Regions from separate parts of the Streptomyces sp. NPDC050535 genome, predicted to be linked through region 1. Evidence: riboswitches for the same ligand, from Rfam matches in the RefSeq annotation. Region 1 holds a riboswitch; each other region holds the start of a gene.

Region 1 (4,714 bases):
TCCTACCGCTGCAAGGGGGTTCTCAAGATCCCCTCTTGCGGTGAGCCCTACATCGAGGCGGACGGCATCGAAAGCGCCGTCTGGATGGAGCTGGCCCGGATTCTCAATGACGAGGGACGCTTCCAGGGTCCGGCCGCCGAACGGGTGGGCGGACTCCCCGGAGACGCGGACTCCCCGGAGACAAGGAGAAATACGACAGTCGCGTCGCTGAGTTCACGACCAGGATCGCCGAACAGGAGCACCTGCTCGAGGTGCGCATCCCTGAGTACGTACGCGCCGGTGTCGACCCAGCGGTACTCAGGGCCTCCGTCATGGCGCTCGAGACCGAACTCGCGGAGCTCCGGGACCAGCTCAAGTTCGCCCAGCAGTGGTTGGAGGCGAACAGCGACCGTTGGCGCGCGGCTCCCGACCTATTCGACATCGAGACCAGCGCCGAGGAGCGGCTGAGGAACCTGACGCCGGAGGAGTGCAGGCAGGTCGTCGACATGTTCGACCTCAAGGTCGTCCTCGGTGGGGCCGCCATGCTCGGCAAACCCGGCGTGAGGTGCGCCGTCAGTGAGTGGCACTGGACGACCGGCACGAAGGTACCGCCGGACCCCGATGACGAACAGTGGGAGGAGGTGCTGGAGGTGCTGCGGTCGTACTTCACCAAGCGCCACTTCACGAGCAAGTACGACATCCGCATTCAGTTCGAAGGGATGCTCCATCGTCTTCGGCACGGCCTCTCCTGGACTGACATGCCGCTCACTTGGGGACCTGTCAACCCGATTCGTGAGCGCCACCTGTCGTGGTGGCAGAAGGGTGCGTGGCCGGAAGTCATGAAGGCCCTGGACGCCGGCATCGACGGAGTCGGCGCTTACCAGCGGCCGGTCCTGCCGCAGTTCACGGTGACCGGTCAATTCCGGGACCGGGGAGCTCGGTGAGACCCTGCCACCCGCCTTCCCGACCTCCAACTCGCGGGTGATTCCGCTGATTTGCGGTGGCGCGGTGGGCTGATTATGCGTGGATTGCGCACTCTTCCAGTGGAGTTCACCACTCCGCGCCAGTTGTCCCCCGGGCGGTCGCAAGGGTCTTCGGGTGTCGCGAAAAGCTGACGCTTCCTCAACATTGTGATCTTCACGTGATCTGCGCTGCATCGACTTGTGACAAGCGTTCGAGTGTCGATACGTTCCTCGTCAGCACGGATCATCCGTCGCCGGCGTCGTCGTACGTCGCTGTTGTCACCTGCTGTCACGCGAAAGGCTTCCGTATGCTCTCCGGGAACGGCCGTCATCGTCGACCCCGTCAGGCTCCGGCTCTCATGGTCGCGGCAGGGGTGACCGGATCGGCCATCGTGATCCCGTTGCTCGCCGCCACGGGTGCGAGCGCGGCCGACGCCACGACCTGGGACCGCGTCGCGGAGTGCGAGACGGACGCCTCCTGGAGCGAGAACACCGGCGACGGGTACTACGGCGGGCTGCACTTGACCCAGTGGGACTGGGAGAACTACGGCGGCCTCGACTACGCCCCGAGCGCCGACCAGGCCAGCCGCTCGCAGCAGATAGCCATCGCCGAGAAGATCCTCGACGGCCGCGGCGTCGTCGCCTGGCCCACCTGCGGGCCCCTCTCCGCGCTCAGCGAGGACTCGGCCCTGGACATCGACACGGGCCTCCTGGACGGCTCGTCGCCGTCCGACGAGTCGACGGGCTCGACGGGCTCGACGGATTCAACCGGCTCGACCGGTTTGGACGTACTGCCCGATTCGTCCACTCCGTCGCCGTCCACCTCGCCCTCCTCAGGAGCTTCCTCGGACACCTCCGCGGATCCGGCCGAGTCCGGCGACGCGAGCGCGACGAAGGATGGCGATTCGGACAAGTCCACCCAGAGTGCCTATCCTTCGGACGCGGCGAGCACCTCCGGACGTCACCGCGGTACCGCCGCCCAGGACGCGACCGACAGCCGTACGGACGACAACTCGTCCGGGCGGCACGCCTCACGCGACTCCGCGACGGCTCGCGAGACCATCGTCGGCTCCTACCCGGCCGTCGTCGACGAGAGGCTCTCGGTCATCGCGGAGGCCTTCGGTCTCGTCGGTGGATGGCTCGACCCGTCCACCGCGGACGAGGAGACGGCCGACGTCGAGGCGCCTGTCGTCTTCCCCGGTCACGGCCTTGACAATGCTGCCGAACCGGTCGAAAAGTAGCGGGAGTTCGGGTCATGGTTCGCCATGGAATGTCCGGTTTGGTGAGAATGAGAGATGGATCTCAGACCCCCTGATCGTCTTTGATATTCCGCCCGCGGCCTGTCTACGGTCGTGACCGCTCGCCACTGGTGAGCCCCGTGGGTCGCAACGCCGAATCCTGCCAGCGGCCGTACGGGAACAATCGTCGCGTCAAGCGCCGTAGGCAGGAGCGGGGGACCCAAGGTAAGTGCCGCGCCCGGTAGTTGACCGGGAGTGGCTTGGGGTGAAGACGTGCACCGCAAGGTGCGCGACCGGGCACTCACCCGCCCGAACCCGACAGCTCACCTCGTAGGCGTCGGTGAGGGGATCACTTCATGCTGCGTTCGTGCAAGGGCAAGCACCGTCGTCCGTCCAAGGCCACCCGTATCGTCACGCTCGCCGGGGTCGCCGGTGTCGCCGTCGCCGCCCCGCTGATGGCGTCCGGCACGGCCTCCGCCGCCAGCACCTCCGAGTGGGACACCGTCGCCCAGTGCGAGTCGGGCGGCAACTGGTCCATCAACACCGGCAACGGCTACTACGGCGGCCTGCAGTTCTCCGCCTCCACCTGGTCCGCCTACGGCGGCAGCGCGTACGCCTCCACCGCCGACCAGGCTTCCAAGTCCCAGCAGATAACCGTCGCCGAGAAGGTCCTCGCGGCGCAGGGCAAGGGTGCCTGGCCGTCCTGCGGCACCGGCCTGTCGGGTGCCGCGTACAACGGTGGTACGAGCGACTCGTCCTCGTCGTCGGGCAACTCGCAGAGCACCACCCCTTCGCAGCAGCCGAGCGCCAAGACCGACGAGCAGCGTTCCTCGCGCTCCTCGGAGCGCCCGACCGTCGCCAAGGAGACCGTCGAGACCCCGACCGGAAAGACGGTCAAGAAGGGCGACGGCGAGTACAAGGTGAAGAAGGGCGACAGCCTCAGCGCCATCGCCGAGGCGAAGAACGTCAAGGGCGGCTGGCAGAAGCTGTTCGAGCTGAACAAGGACATCATCGACGACGCGGACTTCATCTTCCCGGGTCAGCAGCTCCACCTCAGCTGACGGTCGGGTCCGCCGGCCCGCGGCGGTCGGCCGGCGAATCACATCCGGCTCGTAGCTGAACCACGGCCCGCTCATATACGTGGTCCTCATACTGAGGGCCTCGTGTGGGTCATCCCCCGTCCCCACGGGCTCCCCGCTCCGGTGCGTGTTCCCCCGTACGCACCGGGGCGGGGTTTTTTCTTTCCGGGTCCGGTCCGGGCGTCGGTTCCGCCTCCGGGCCGGTATTCATTCCCTTTTTGTTCCATTCTGGAACAATGTTCGCTCCCAGTTCTGCCCAAGAGGTGGTCGACCGGCTGGCCGAAGCGCCGGAGCCGGTTAGGCTCATCCCGCGGGGCTGCCACAGTCCCGCGTACCCGCGTCACATCCCAGAAGGAGATGCTCGTGCCGTCCATCGACGTCGTCGTAGCCCGGGAAATCCTCGACTCGCGAGGGAACCCCACCGTCGAGGTCGAGGTCGGCCTCGATGACGGCAGCACCGGTCGTGCCGCCGTCCCGTCCGGCGCCTCCACCGGAGCCTTCGAGGCCATCGAGCTGCGCGACGGTGACCCCAACCGCTACCACGGCAAGGGTGTCGAGAAGGCCGTCCTCGCCGTCATCGAGCAGATCGGCCCGGAGCTCGTCGGCTACGACGCCACCGAGCAGCGCCTGATCGACCAGGCGATGTTCGACCTGGACGCCACCGACAACAAGGGCTCGCTCGGCGCCAACGCCATCCTCGGCGTCTCCCTCGCCGTCGCCCACGCCGCCTCCGAGGCCAGCGACCTCCCCCTCTTCCGCTACCTGGGCGGCCCGAACGCGCACCTGCTGCCCGTTCCGATGATGAACATCCTGAACGGCGGGTCGCACGCCGACTCCAACGTCGACATCCAGGAGTTCATGATCGCCCCGATCGGCGCGGAGTCCTTCTCCGAGGCGCTGCGCTGGGGCGCCGAGGTCTACCACACCCTCAAGAAGGTGCTGAAGACCAAGGGCCTGTCCACCGGCCTCGGCGACGAGGGCGGCTTCGCCCCGAACCTGGAGTCCAACCGCGCCGCGCTCGACCTCATCATCGAGGCCATCAAGCAGGCCGGTTACATCCCCGGCGAGCAGATCGGGCTCGCGCTCGACGTCGCCGCGTCCGAGTTCTACAAGGACGGCAAGTACGAGTTCGAGGGCAAGTCCCGCTCGGCCGCCGAGATGACCGAGTACTACGAGGAGCTCGTCTCCGCGTACCCGCTCGTCTCCATCGAGGACCCGCTGTACGAGGACGACTGGGCCGGCTGGAAGGTCATCACCGACAAGCTGGGCGACAAGGTCCAGATCGTCGGCGACGACCTCTTCGTCACCAACCCGGAGCGCCTGGCCCGCGGTATCGAGGAGGGCTCCGCGAACGCCCTGCTCGTCAAGGTCAACCAGATCGGCTCGCTGACCGAGACGCTGGACGCCGTGGAGATGGCGCAGCGCAACGGCTTCAAGTGCATGATGTCGCACCGCT
Region 2 (4,714 bases), on a different contig from region 1:
TGGCCGTCGCCGCGCCCGCGAGGGCGATCGTGGCGGCTGTGCGGACCTTGCCTGTGCCGAGTGAGCGCTGTCTGGGCTTCCGGTGCGCTGCCACGAGGGCCCACATCCTTCCGTACGGCCGCCTGGGCAGGAGCCCGGGCGGTCAGGCGGTTACGCGTCCGGCGACGGCCCGCACAGGGGGAGCGGGCCGCCGCCGGACCTTCTCGGCGGTGGTGTCCGGTTGCCGCCCCTGGCCAGGGCGGCGGTGGAGAGCCGGGCACCTGAGGGAGGACGCTAAACCTGAGCGTCATGGCTCGGTAACGCCATGTGTGCAATTGGCCTCACTGGATCGGTTAATGACCGCAAATGTCCATAATCCCGGTCCGGTGTCGCTGACTTCACATTGTGTGATGACCGATGCGGCGAATCCTGGGCACCCAGGTGTACGCCGGTGCTATGGGTTACTTGAGGTGGGCCGGTGACCAGAGGGACCGGAGTGCGGGAATAGGCTCCGGCCTCATGGACGTACTCATCCATCTCTTCGTCGGACTGCACATCATCGGCATCGCCTCGCTCCTCGGCGGCTTCCTCACCCAGCTCAAGGCGATGGGCCGGGGCACGGCCCGTTTCGTCCCCGTGATGCTGCACGGCGCGCTGACCATGCTGGTCACGGGTGTCGTCCTGGTCGGCCTCAACCAGGCGGACGATCAGCCGGTCGACAACATCAAGATCGGCGTGAAGCTGGCGCTGCTGATCGTGATCCTGGGGCTCGTCTACGTGAAGCGTGACGACGAGAAGGTGGAGAAGGGGCTCTTCGGGCTCGTCGGGCTGCTGACGACGGCGAACATCTTCATCGCGGTGCTGTGGACCTGACGGCCCCGGCCGCCACCACCAGCCAGACGGCCACCGCGATCCACAGCAGTACCTCTCCCAGCCCCTTGAGCCACGAGACGCCGAGGGCGGCCGAGACCGACAGGGTCGCCGCCGCCGTCATCCCCAGCGGGAACACGGTCGCCCAGCGCCGCACGTCGTAGCGAGGGCGCGGCCGGGCCAGCTCCGCGGCGGCCAGGACGCAGCACCAGGCGAGGTCGAGGACGAGCAGCGCGGTGGTGGCGGCGCGCAGGACGCCGTTGTCGTCGCCGTTCCACAGGAACGCGTCGGCGTTGTGCGCCGCGACGAGTTTGGCCCCGGCCAGCGCCGAGATGGCGAGCGCGCCGCCCGCGACCCAGTGGTCCCCGGCGCCCGTGACCACCTCCCTGATGTCGAAGTGCGTGAACGACACCCCGTAGAGCACGATTCCGAGCCAGAACAGCACCAGTGCGGCATGCGCGAGCCAGTCCGCGCCCACGGCCGCGGCGAGCGTGGCACCCAGCACCGACAGCCCCTGGGTGGCCACGCACACGAGGAACACCCCGCCCGGCATACGGCGGCTCCAGTGCCGTACGACGAGGAAGAGCAGCACCGGCCACAGCACGGCCGACAGCGCCAGCAGGGCCTCGGCGAGCTCCTGCCACCCCAGCAGCGACAGCCGCGTGCCGAGGACGGTGGTCGCCGCGACGGCGGTGAGCCCGGGCGGTGTGCCCGCCTCCGTCGCCCAGCGCGTGCGCTCCCGCACCAGCCTTACGGCGAAGTCCGCGGCGAGCGCGAGCCAGGCGACGGACGCCAGGACCAGTGCGACCCGGGACAGCGTCTCGTAGCCGGTCAGATGCAGGCCGACCGAGATGATGCCGGTCGCCATGACGGCGGCACCGGCGGCCGGCGGACGCTCGGCCCACCAGGCGCGGAGCTGGGAGATGGCTGGCATGGCCCGATGCTAAGGATCTTCGGACGGGTTGCCCGCGGGCCACGCGCGCGTGGGGCACGAAAACGCGGGGCACGCGCGCGTGGAGTACGAAGACGTGCTCCACGCGCGCGTGCCCCGCGGAAGGTGTCGCGAGGGCGGTGCGCTGTTATGCGGGCCGTACGACGCTGTAGATGGCCGACTCACCGTCGTAGAAGATCGACTCCTCGCGGACGTACGCACCCGGCTTCGGGGCGTGGATCATCATGCCGTTGCCGATGTAGAGGCCGACGTGGCTGATGTCGCCGTAGAAGAAGACCAGGTCACCGGGCTGTGCGTCGGAGACGGAGACGGTCGTGCCGGCGTTCACCTGCTCGTAGGTGACACGCGGGAGGGTGACACCGGCGGCCTTCCAGGCGGCCTGGGTGAGGCCCGAGCAGTCGTACGAACCGGGGCCGGTCGCACCCCAGACGTACGGCTTGCCGACCTGGGCGCGGGCGAAGGCGATGGCCTTGGCCGCCTTCGTCGCGTACGAGGCGTCGCCCGCGGGCGCCGAGCCCGAGGTGCCCGTCGTCGCGCTCGACGACGACTCCTGGGCCGCCTTCGCCGCGGCTTCGGCGGCCGCCTGCTGCTGCGCCAGCTCAGCCGCCTTGCGCTCGGCCTCCTTGCGCTGCTCCTCCTCCTTCGCCGCGAGCCGCGCCTTCTCCTCGGCGGTCAGCCGCGAGAGCAGCTCGCGCGCCTTGGCGAGCTTCTGCTGGACGTCGGTCTTGGACGCCTTGAGGGCGTCCTGCGACGTGGACAGCGTCTCCAGGCCCTGGGTGGCCTCCGCGCGCTTCTCGGTGGCGGCGGCCTGATCCGTGACGTAGTCGTCGACGGTCGCCTTCTGGCGGGTGGTCAGACGGTCCATCAGCTGGGTCTGGTCGAAGTAGTCCTGCGGGTTGTCGGCCAGCAGGAGGGAGGCGGTGTCGGGAGCGGCGGCCCCGGTGCGGTACTGCGCCGCGGCGTACGAACCCAGCTCCTCACGCGCGGTGTTGAGCTTCTCCGTGCGCTGGGCGACGTCGTCGAGAAGGGTGTCGACCTTCTTGCGCTGCTTGGAGGTCTTCTCCTTGACCGCGTTGTACTTGTCGGTGGCCGACTCCGCCTGCCGGTAGAGGTCGTCGACCTTCTTCTCGACCTCTTCGAGGCTGGGCTTCGGCTCGGCCGACGGCGCGGCGGCCGCCGTCTGGGAGAGCAGGGCGACGGAGGTGAGGGCCGCTGTGGCGAGAGCGGGGGCCGTACCCGCCACGCGCGAACCCGAGAACCATTTGCGTTGCGACGCCAAGGGAGGCGACTCCTTCCATCATCCGCCTACCGGGTTAGCTGTCGGGTTCGGGCGGGTGGTTCGGAAGGGTTGCCCTACGGTCCTGCCCGACAAGGCAGTTGGACCGATTCACCCCAAGTTCGGTGGGTCCCCGATTCCGGGCGCCGCGAAGGCGTGCCGAACTCAGCGGAGGCCGCCACGGCCCGGCGACGTTCGCCGGTGGGGGTCGGGCGGCCTGATCAGAACGCTAACCAACTCGTGTGGCTCCTGTGAAGGTTGATGTTCGAAATGCCCGATACGTTTTCGTGACCTTAGTCATGTGGTTCGGTTTTCGTGGTCAATCCGGAGGGGTATCAGGGGAGTTGTCCTGCGGGTGCTGCCGTGCGCCCGTACGCCGGAAGGTTTGGGGGCTCGCTGGTACGCCTCGGAGGCGTCCCGGCGCGCCTCGATCTGTCCGGTTGCTGACCGTGACGGTGCGGTTCTGGAGGGTATGGAGGTGTCGGACGGCCGGTTCCGGAAGCTCCTTGGCATCGAAGCGGCATCGAGGCGGGAAGATCGTCGGCCGCCGAGAAGCCGGTATGGCGCTATTACCGCCGCGGACTTCTCGGGGTGGCGGCGGGCTGTCAGTGGGGCCGCCTAGACTCGGAGAGCGATGAGCAGCCTCTTTGATGACAGCTTCCTGGCGGACCTCAAGCCCTCCGGGGCCCACGAGGAAGAGCCCTCGCCGCCGCCCGAGGACGGGACGGCCGAGCAGCTTCCGGACGACCTGTTCGGCGGCCGCTTCGACGTGCCGCCGAGCCGCGACGCGTATTACCGCGACGGTGCCCCGCGCCCCGCCGTGGACCCGGCCGCGCTCCTGGACGGGCTGAACGAGAACCAGCGGTCGGCCGTGACGCACTCCGGCGCCCCGCTGCTCATCGTGGCCGGCGCGGGCTCCGGCAAGACCCGCGTGCTCACGCACCGGATCGCGTACCTGCTGGGCGAGCGCCAGGTCCACCCCGGCCAGATCCTCGCGATCACCTTCACGAACAAGGCCGCGGGCGAGATGAAGGAGCGCGTCGAGCAGCTCGTCGGCCCGCGCGCCAACGCGATGTGGGTGATGACCTTCCACAGCGCGTGCGTACGGATTCTGCGCCGTGAGAGCAAGAGGCTCGGCTTCACGTCCTCGTTCTCGATCTACGACGCCGCCGACAGCAAGCGGCTGATGGCGCTGGTCTGCCGTGACCTGGACCTCGACCCGAAGCGCTTCCCGCCGAAGTCCTTCAGCGCCAAGATCTCGAACCTGAAGAACGAGCTGATCGACGAGGAGGACTTCGCCGCCCAGGCCGCCGACGGTTTCGAGAAGACCCTCGCCCAGGCCTACGCGATGTACCAGTCGCGGCTGCGCGAGGCCAACGCGCTCGACTTCGACGACCTGATCATGACCACGGTCAACCTGCTCCGCGCCTTCCCGGACGTCGCCGAGCACTACCGCCGCCGCTTCCGGCACGTTCTCGTCGACGAGTACCAGGACACCAACCACGCGCAGTACGCCCTCGTGCGCGAACTCGTCGGCACCTCCGAGCACCCGGTGGACATCCCGCCCAGCGAGCACGACCTGCCGCCCGCCGAGCTGTGCGTGGTGGGCGACGCCGACCAGTCGATCTACGCCTTCC
Region 3 (4,714 bases), on a different contig from region 1:
ACGCCGGCCTGCAGACCGCGTGGGCCGGGTCGACGTGGGCGCGGGCCGGGGAGATCGTGCGGCACACCGGAGCCGACTGGCCGGCGGCGAGCATGACGCGGTTCCAGGGCATGCTGCGGACCGCCTACCTCCCCGTGGTCAGCGAGAAGGTCCCGGACTACAACGGGAACTGGGACCTCGTCATGACCGACGCCGCCATCGGCATCGCCGTGTTCCTCGACGACCACAAGGCGTTCGACGACGCCGTCGAGCGGTTCCGGCAGCGGGTGCCCGCGTACTTCTACCTCGCCAAGGACGGGAAGGTGCCGCTGACGCCCGCCGGCAGCACCGTCGACACCCCGCAGAAGCTGACCACGTACTGGTTCGGGCAGCGGCGGTACACGGACGGGGTCTCGCAGGAGACCTGCCGCAACTTCAAGCACGTCGGGTACTCGCTCGCCGCCACCGCGCACATCGCCGAGACCGCCTGGCACCAGGGCGTCGACCTCTACCGCGACGTCAAGGACCGGCTGAAGGCCGCGCTCGACTTCCACTCCAGGTACCAGCTGGGGGAGACGGCGCCGGGGTGGCTGTGCGGCGGGCGGGTCGACCGGAACATGGGGCCCGACCTGGAGGTCGCGCTCAACCACCTGGAGGACCGGCTCGACGTGCACGTCCCGGCCGCCCACCGGCTGGCCGAGCAGACGCGGCCGGCCGGCACGGACGATCTGTTCGTGTCCTGGGAGACGCTCACGCACACCGGGAATCCGGCCGGCTGAGGGGTGGACATCAATGGTGGTGCCGGGCGTCCCGCGAGTGGCGTATAGTTGGGTTTAACGACGCGGGGTGGAGCAGCTCGGTAGCTCGCTGGGCTCATAACCCAGAGGTCGCAGGTTCAAATCCTGTCCCCGCTACTTATGGCCAAGGGCCGGAACTCGGATTCACGAGTTCCGGCCCTTGGTGTTTCCGGCGGTTCTGGCCGGCCCGAACCGCGCGTCGCCCGGTCGGCCCACACCGGTCGCCCCCCGGCCCCGCTCCGGGAAATCTGGACGGGTGCGGCAGCAAGCAGGTGCGCGGCGGCCGGGGGACCCGCCCGGACCGGCGGGAGAGGACCGGCGCGGGATCTCCGGCACGCGAAGGTTCGTCCGGGTGCTCCCCGCGCTGCTCATCGTCGCCGGGGCCGTGTACGAGTACTTCACGCCGAGGGACTTCACCGGCGGCCCTCTCCTCACGGCGGCCCCGCTCGTGGCGGCGGCCCTCTACACGCTGCGCGGCACCGTGCTCACCGGTGTCGGCGCCGTCGTCGTGCTGGTCGCGTTCCACATCAGGCTCGGCGTCGCCCTGCTCGCGGAGGCGGTCACCGAGACGATCACGGTGGCCACGGCCGCCGTTCTGGCCGCCCTCATCAACGTCGTGGTCCGCCGCGGCAACGCACGGCTCGCCTCCGTCCGCGAGATCGCCGAGGCCGCCCAGCGAGCCGTCCTGCCGCAGCCCGAACGCCGGATCGGCGGGCTCGACATCGCGGCGCGGTACGAGGCGGCGCAGGAGGACGCGTTCATCGGCGGTGACCTGTACGCGGTGCAGGACTCCCCGTACGGGGTACGCCTGGTCGTGGGCGACGTACGGGGGAAGGGCATGGGCGCGGTGGCCGTCGTCGCCGTCGTCATCGGGGCGTTCCGGGAGGCCGCCGAGCAGGAGGCGACGCTGGAAGCGGTCGCGGGGCGTCTGGAGCGGGCGCTGGCGCGCGAGAGCGTCCGGCGTGACGGCCTCGAGATCCTCGAGGGGTTCACCACGGCCGTGCTGGCGGAGATCCCGCACGGCGAGGAGACCGTGCGGATCGTCAACCGGGGCCATCCCCCGCCGCTGCTCCTGCACGCCGACGGCACGCTCGTCGCGCTCGACGCCGGGGAGCCCGCACTGCCGCTGGGAATGGGCGAGTTGGGCGTCCGGACCGACCGCGCACGGGAGACGGTGTTCCCGCTGGAGGCCACGCTGCTCGTCCACACCGACGGGCTGTCCGAGGCCCGCGACGAACGCGGGCGCTTCTACGACCCCGCGGCGCGCCTCGCGGGACGGACCTTCCCCGCGCCCGAAGCGCTGCTGACCACCCTCGCCGAGGACGTCCGCCGGCACTCCGGCGGCGGCACGACGGACGACATGGCGCTGCTCGCCGTACGGCGCCGAGGAGCCGACGACCCCCTCGGTCACCAGGGGTGATCAAGTGACGCCCCTCCGCGCATCAACTGACATGCCGTCAGGGCCGGTGTGACGAAGAGATGTGACCAACTCGCCCGTTTAACTCCGGTGATGACCTGAAAGTCCTGGCCGGAAGCGTTAACGATCAATCAGAACAGCTTGGAATCCGGGGCCCGCGTCTATTAACGTTCGATAACGCAGCGCGGTCGTCCCAGCCGTCACGAGAGACGGCTCCGTGCGCACGCGCCTAATCCCGAAAGGGAGCCGGGGAACCACCAACTTGGGGTGAATCGAGCGTCTTTCGCGGTGGAGACACCGCGGGTTGACGCGCGTAGGAGACCTTCCTGCTCCGAACCCGTCAGCTAACCCGGTAGGCGAGAAGGAAGGAAAGGAGCACGCCCACGTGGCGTCCAACGGGCCTGCCCAGGCACCCTCGTATCCGCCGAGCGGAACGCACACCTTCGGTTTCGGCGCAGAGGACGAGGGCCCCCGGGAGGAATGGAATCCCACCGCGGAATCCCTCCTTCCCATCCGCGGCCGGCACCGCGTCTCCAAGCAGCGTGGAGGCGGCGGACTCGCGCGCAGTTCCACCGTTCTGGGCGTCGGTGTCATAGCCGCCGTCGGCGCGGGCGGCATGGCCACCGCGGCGCCCGGCAAGCCGCCGGTCTCGATCTCGCTGCCCGACCTGCCGTCCGTGGGCACGATCCTCTCCGACGACAGTTCCCCCGAGCCCACGGGCTCCATCACCCCGCTCACCAGCGCCGGTCTGACCACGGCCGACACCGAGCAGGGCGCCACGGACGCCGGCGAGGTGCTGCGCGCCCGCATCATGCAGCAGGCCGAGGTCCAGCAGGACCAGGCCGACACCGCGGCCCAGCAGGCCGCCCAGGTCGCCGCCGTGAAGAAGGCCTCCGACGCCGCCAAGAAGGCGGAGGACGCGGCGAAGGCCAAGGCCGCCGCGGCGAAGAAGAAGGCGGAGGAAGAGGCGGAGGCGAAGGCCGAGGCCGCGCGTCTCGCCGAGCTCGCCAAGAGCTACACGCTGCCGACCTCCTCGTACACCCTCACCTCGACCTTCGGTCAGGCCGGCGCGCTGTGGTCCTCCGGCTACCACACCGGCCTGGACTTCGCGGCGCCCACGGGCACGCTGATCAAGGCGGTCCACAGCGGCACCATCACCGCGGCCGGCTGGGACGGGTCGTACGGCTACAAGACGGTGCTCACGCTCGACGACGGAACCGAGCTCTGGTTCGCCCACCAGTCGTCGATCAGTGTCAGCGTCGGGCAGAAGGTCGCCACCGGCGATGTCATCGGGCGCGTGGGCGCGACCGGCAACGTCACCGGCGCGCATCTGCACCTCGAGGTGCACCCCGGCGGCGCCGGGACCGGCATCGACCCGCTGGCGTGGCTGCAGAGCAAGGGGCTCACCCCCTGAGGCGGAGCCAGGGGCTCACTCCCTGAGGCGTACGTTCTCCGATCCCCGGCGGCTTCGACGGCAACCCCCCGACGTCAGGGCTGCCGGTCAGGCGTGTCTGGAATACGGCTGTCCGCCGGGGATGTTGAAGTCGGGCATGACTTCTCTTCGCAAGCTCGGCTCGTCCGACCTCGAGGTCTTCCCGCTCGCCCTCGGCGGCAACGTGTTCGGCTGGACCGCCGACGAGGCCCAGTCCTTCGCCGTGCTCGACGCGTACACGGCCGCGGGCGGCAACTTCCTCGACACCGCCGACTCGTACTCCGCGTGGATCGAGGGCAACCACGGCGGCGAGTCCGAGACCATCATCGGCAGGTGGCTGAAGGCGCGCGGCAACCGCTCCGACCTCGTGATCGCCACCAAGGTCAGCCAGCACCCCGAGTACCCGGGGCTGTCAGCCGCCAACATCAGGGCCGCCGCCGACGCGTCCCTGCGCCGCCTGGGCACCGACTACATCGACCTGTACTTCACGCACTACGACAAGACCGAGGTGCCGGTCGAGGAGATCATCGGCGCGCTCGACGAACTGGTGACGGCGGGCAAGGTGCGCTACATCGCCGCGTCCAACATCACACCCGAGCGGCTCCAGGAGTCCCTGGACCTCTCCGACCGCGAGGGGCTCGCCCGCTACGTCGCCCTCCAGCCGCACTACAACCTGGTCTCGCGCGACACCTACGAGGGCCCGCTGTACGACATCGCCTCCCGCTCGGGCCTGGCGGCCGTCCCGTACTACGCCCTGGCCTCCGGTTTCCTCACCGGCAAGTACCGCCCGGGCAGGACGGTCGACTCCCCGCGTGCGGCGGGCGCCGCGAAGCACCTGGAGACCGAGCGGGGCCCGCGCGTGCTGGCCGCCCTCGACGAGGCCGCGCAGGCCCACGACGTCCCGGTCGCCACGGTCGCCCTGGCCTGGCTCGCCGCCCAGCCGACGGTCGCCGCCCCGATCTCCTCGGCGCGGACCGTGGAACAGCTCCCGGCGCTGCTGGGCGTGGCGGACCTCGTCCTCACGGACGCGGAGCTGCGGCGGCTGACGGAGGCGTCGGCCTGACCACTCGCTGAGGCGCTACGGAAGCT

The links. Region 1 has a riboswitch for cyclic di-AMP ahead of ACIBLC_RS34820 (transglycosylase family protein). Riboswitches for the same ligand answer to the same signal wherever they lie in the genome.
Region 2: another riboswitch for cyclic di-AMP. It lies ahead of ACIBLC_RS27220 (NlpC/P60 family protein); the one in region 1 lies ahead of ACIBLC_RS34820 (transglycosylase family protein).
Region 3: another riboswitch for cyclic di-AMP. It lies ahead of ACIBLC_RS39725 (M23 family metallopeptidase); the one in region 1 lies ahead of ACIBLC_RS34820 (transglycosylase family protein).

What each region holds. Positions count from the first base shown of each region.
Region 1 covers NZ_JBITHE010000023.1:28,221-32,934, forward strand. The annotation lists gene ACIBLC_RS34805 (recombinase family protein) at 1-447, shown strand, start outside; gene ACIBLC_RS34810 (transposase) at 522-923, shown strand; gene ACIBLC_RS34815 (transglycosylase family protein) at 1,316-2,182, shown strand; cyclic di-AMP (ydaO/yuaA leader) riboswitch at 2,367-2,531, shown strand; gene ACIBLC_RS34820 (transglycosylase family protein) at 2,536-3,240, shown strand; gene eno (phosphopyruvate hydratase) at 3,616-4,714, shown strand, end outside.
Region 2 covers NZ_JBITHE010000013.1:159,824-164,537, reverse strand. The annotation lists gene ACIBLC_RS27235 (NlpC/P60 family protein) at 1-94, opposite strand, end outside; gene ACIBLC_RS27230 (hypothetical protein) at 499-852, shown strand; gene ACIBLC_RS27225 (tellurite resistance/C4-dicarboxylate transporter family protein) at 830-1,783, opposite strand; gene ACIBLC_RS27220 (NlpC/P60 family protein) at 1,929-3,080, opposite strand; cyclic di-AMP (ydaO/yuaA leader) riboswitch at 3,088-3,258, opposite strand; gene pcrA (DNA helicase PcrA) at 3,712-4,714, shown strand, end outside.
Region 3 covers NZ_JBITHE010000038.1:22,266-26,979, reverse strand. The annotation lists gene ACIBLC_RS39740 (alginate lyase family protein) at 1-758, shown strand, start outside; tRNA gene ACIBLC_RS39735 (tRNA-Met) at 820-893, shown strand; gene ACIBLC_RS39730 (PP2C family protein-serine/threonine phosphatase) at 1,033-2,196, shown strand; cyclic di-AMP (ydaO/yuaA leader) riboswitch at 2,410-2,567, shown strand; gene ACIBLC_RS39725 (M23 family metallopeptidase) at 2,579-3,607, shown strand; gene ACIBLC_RS39720 (aldo/keto reductase) at 3,744-4,688, shown strand.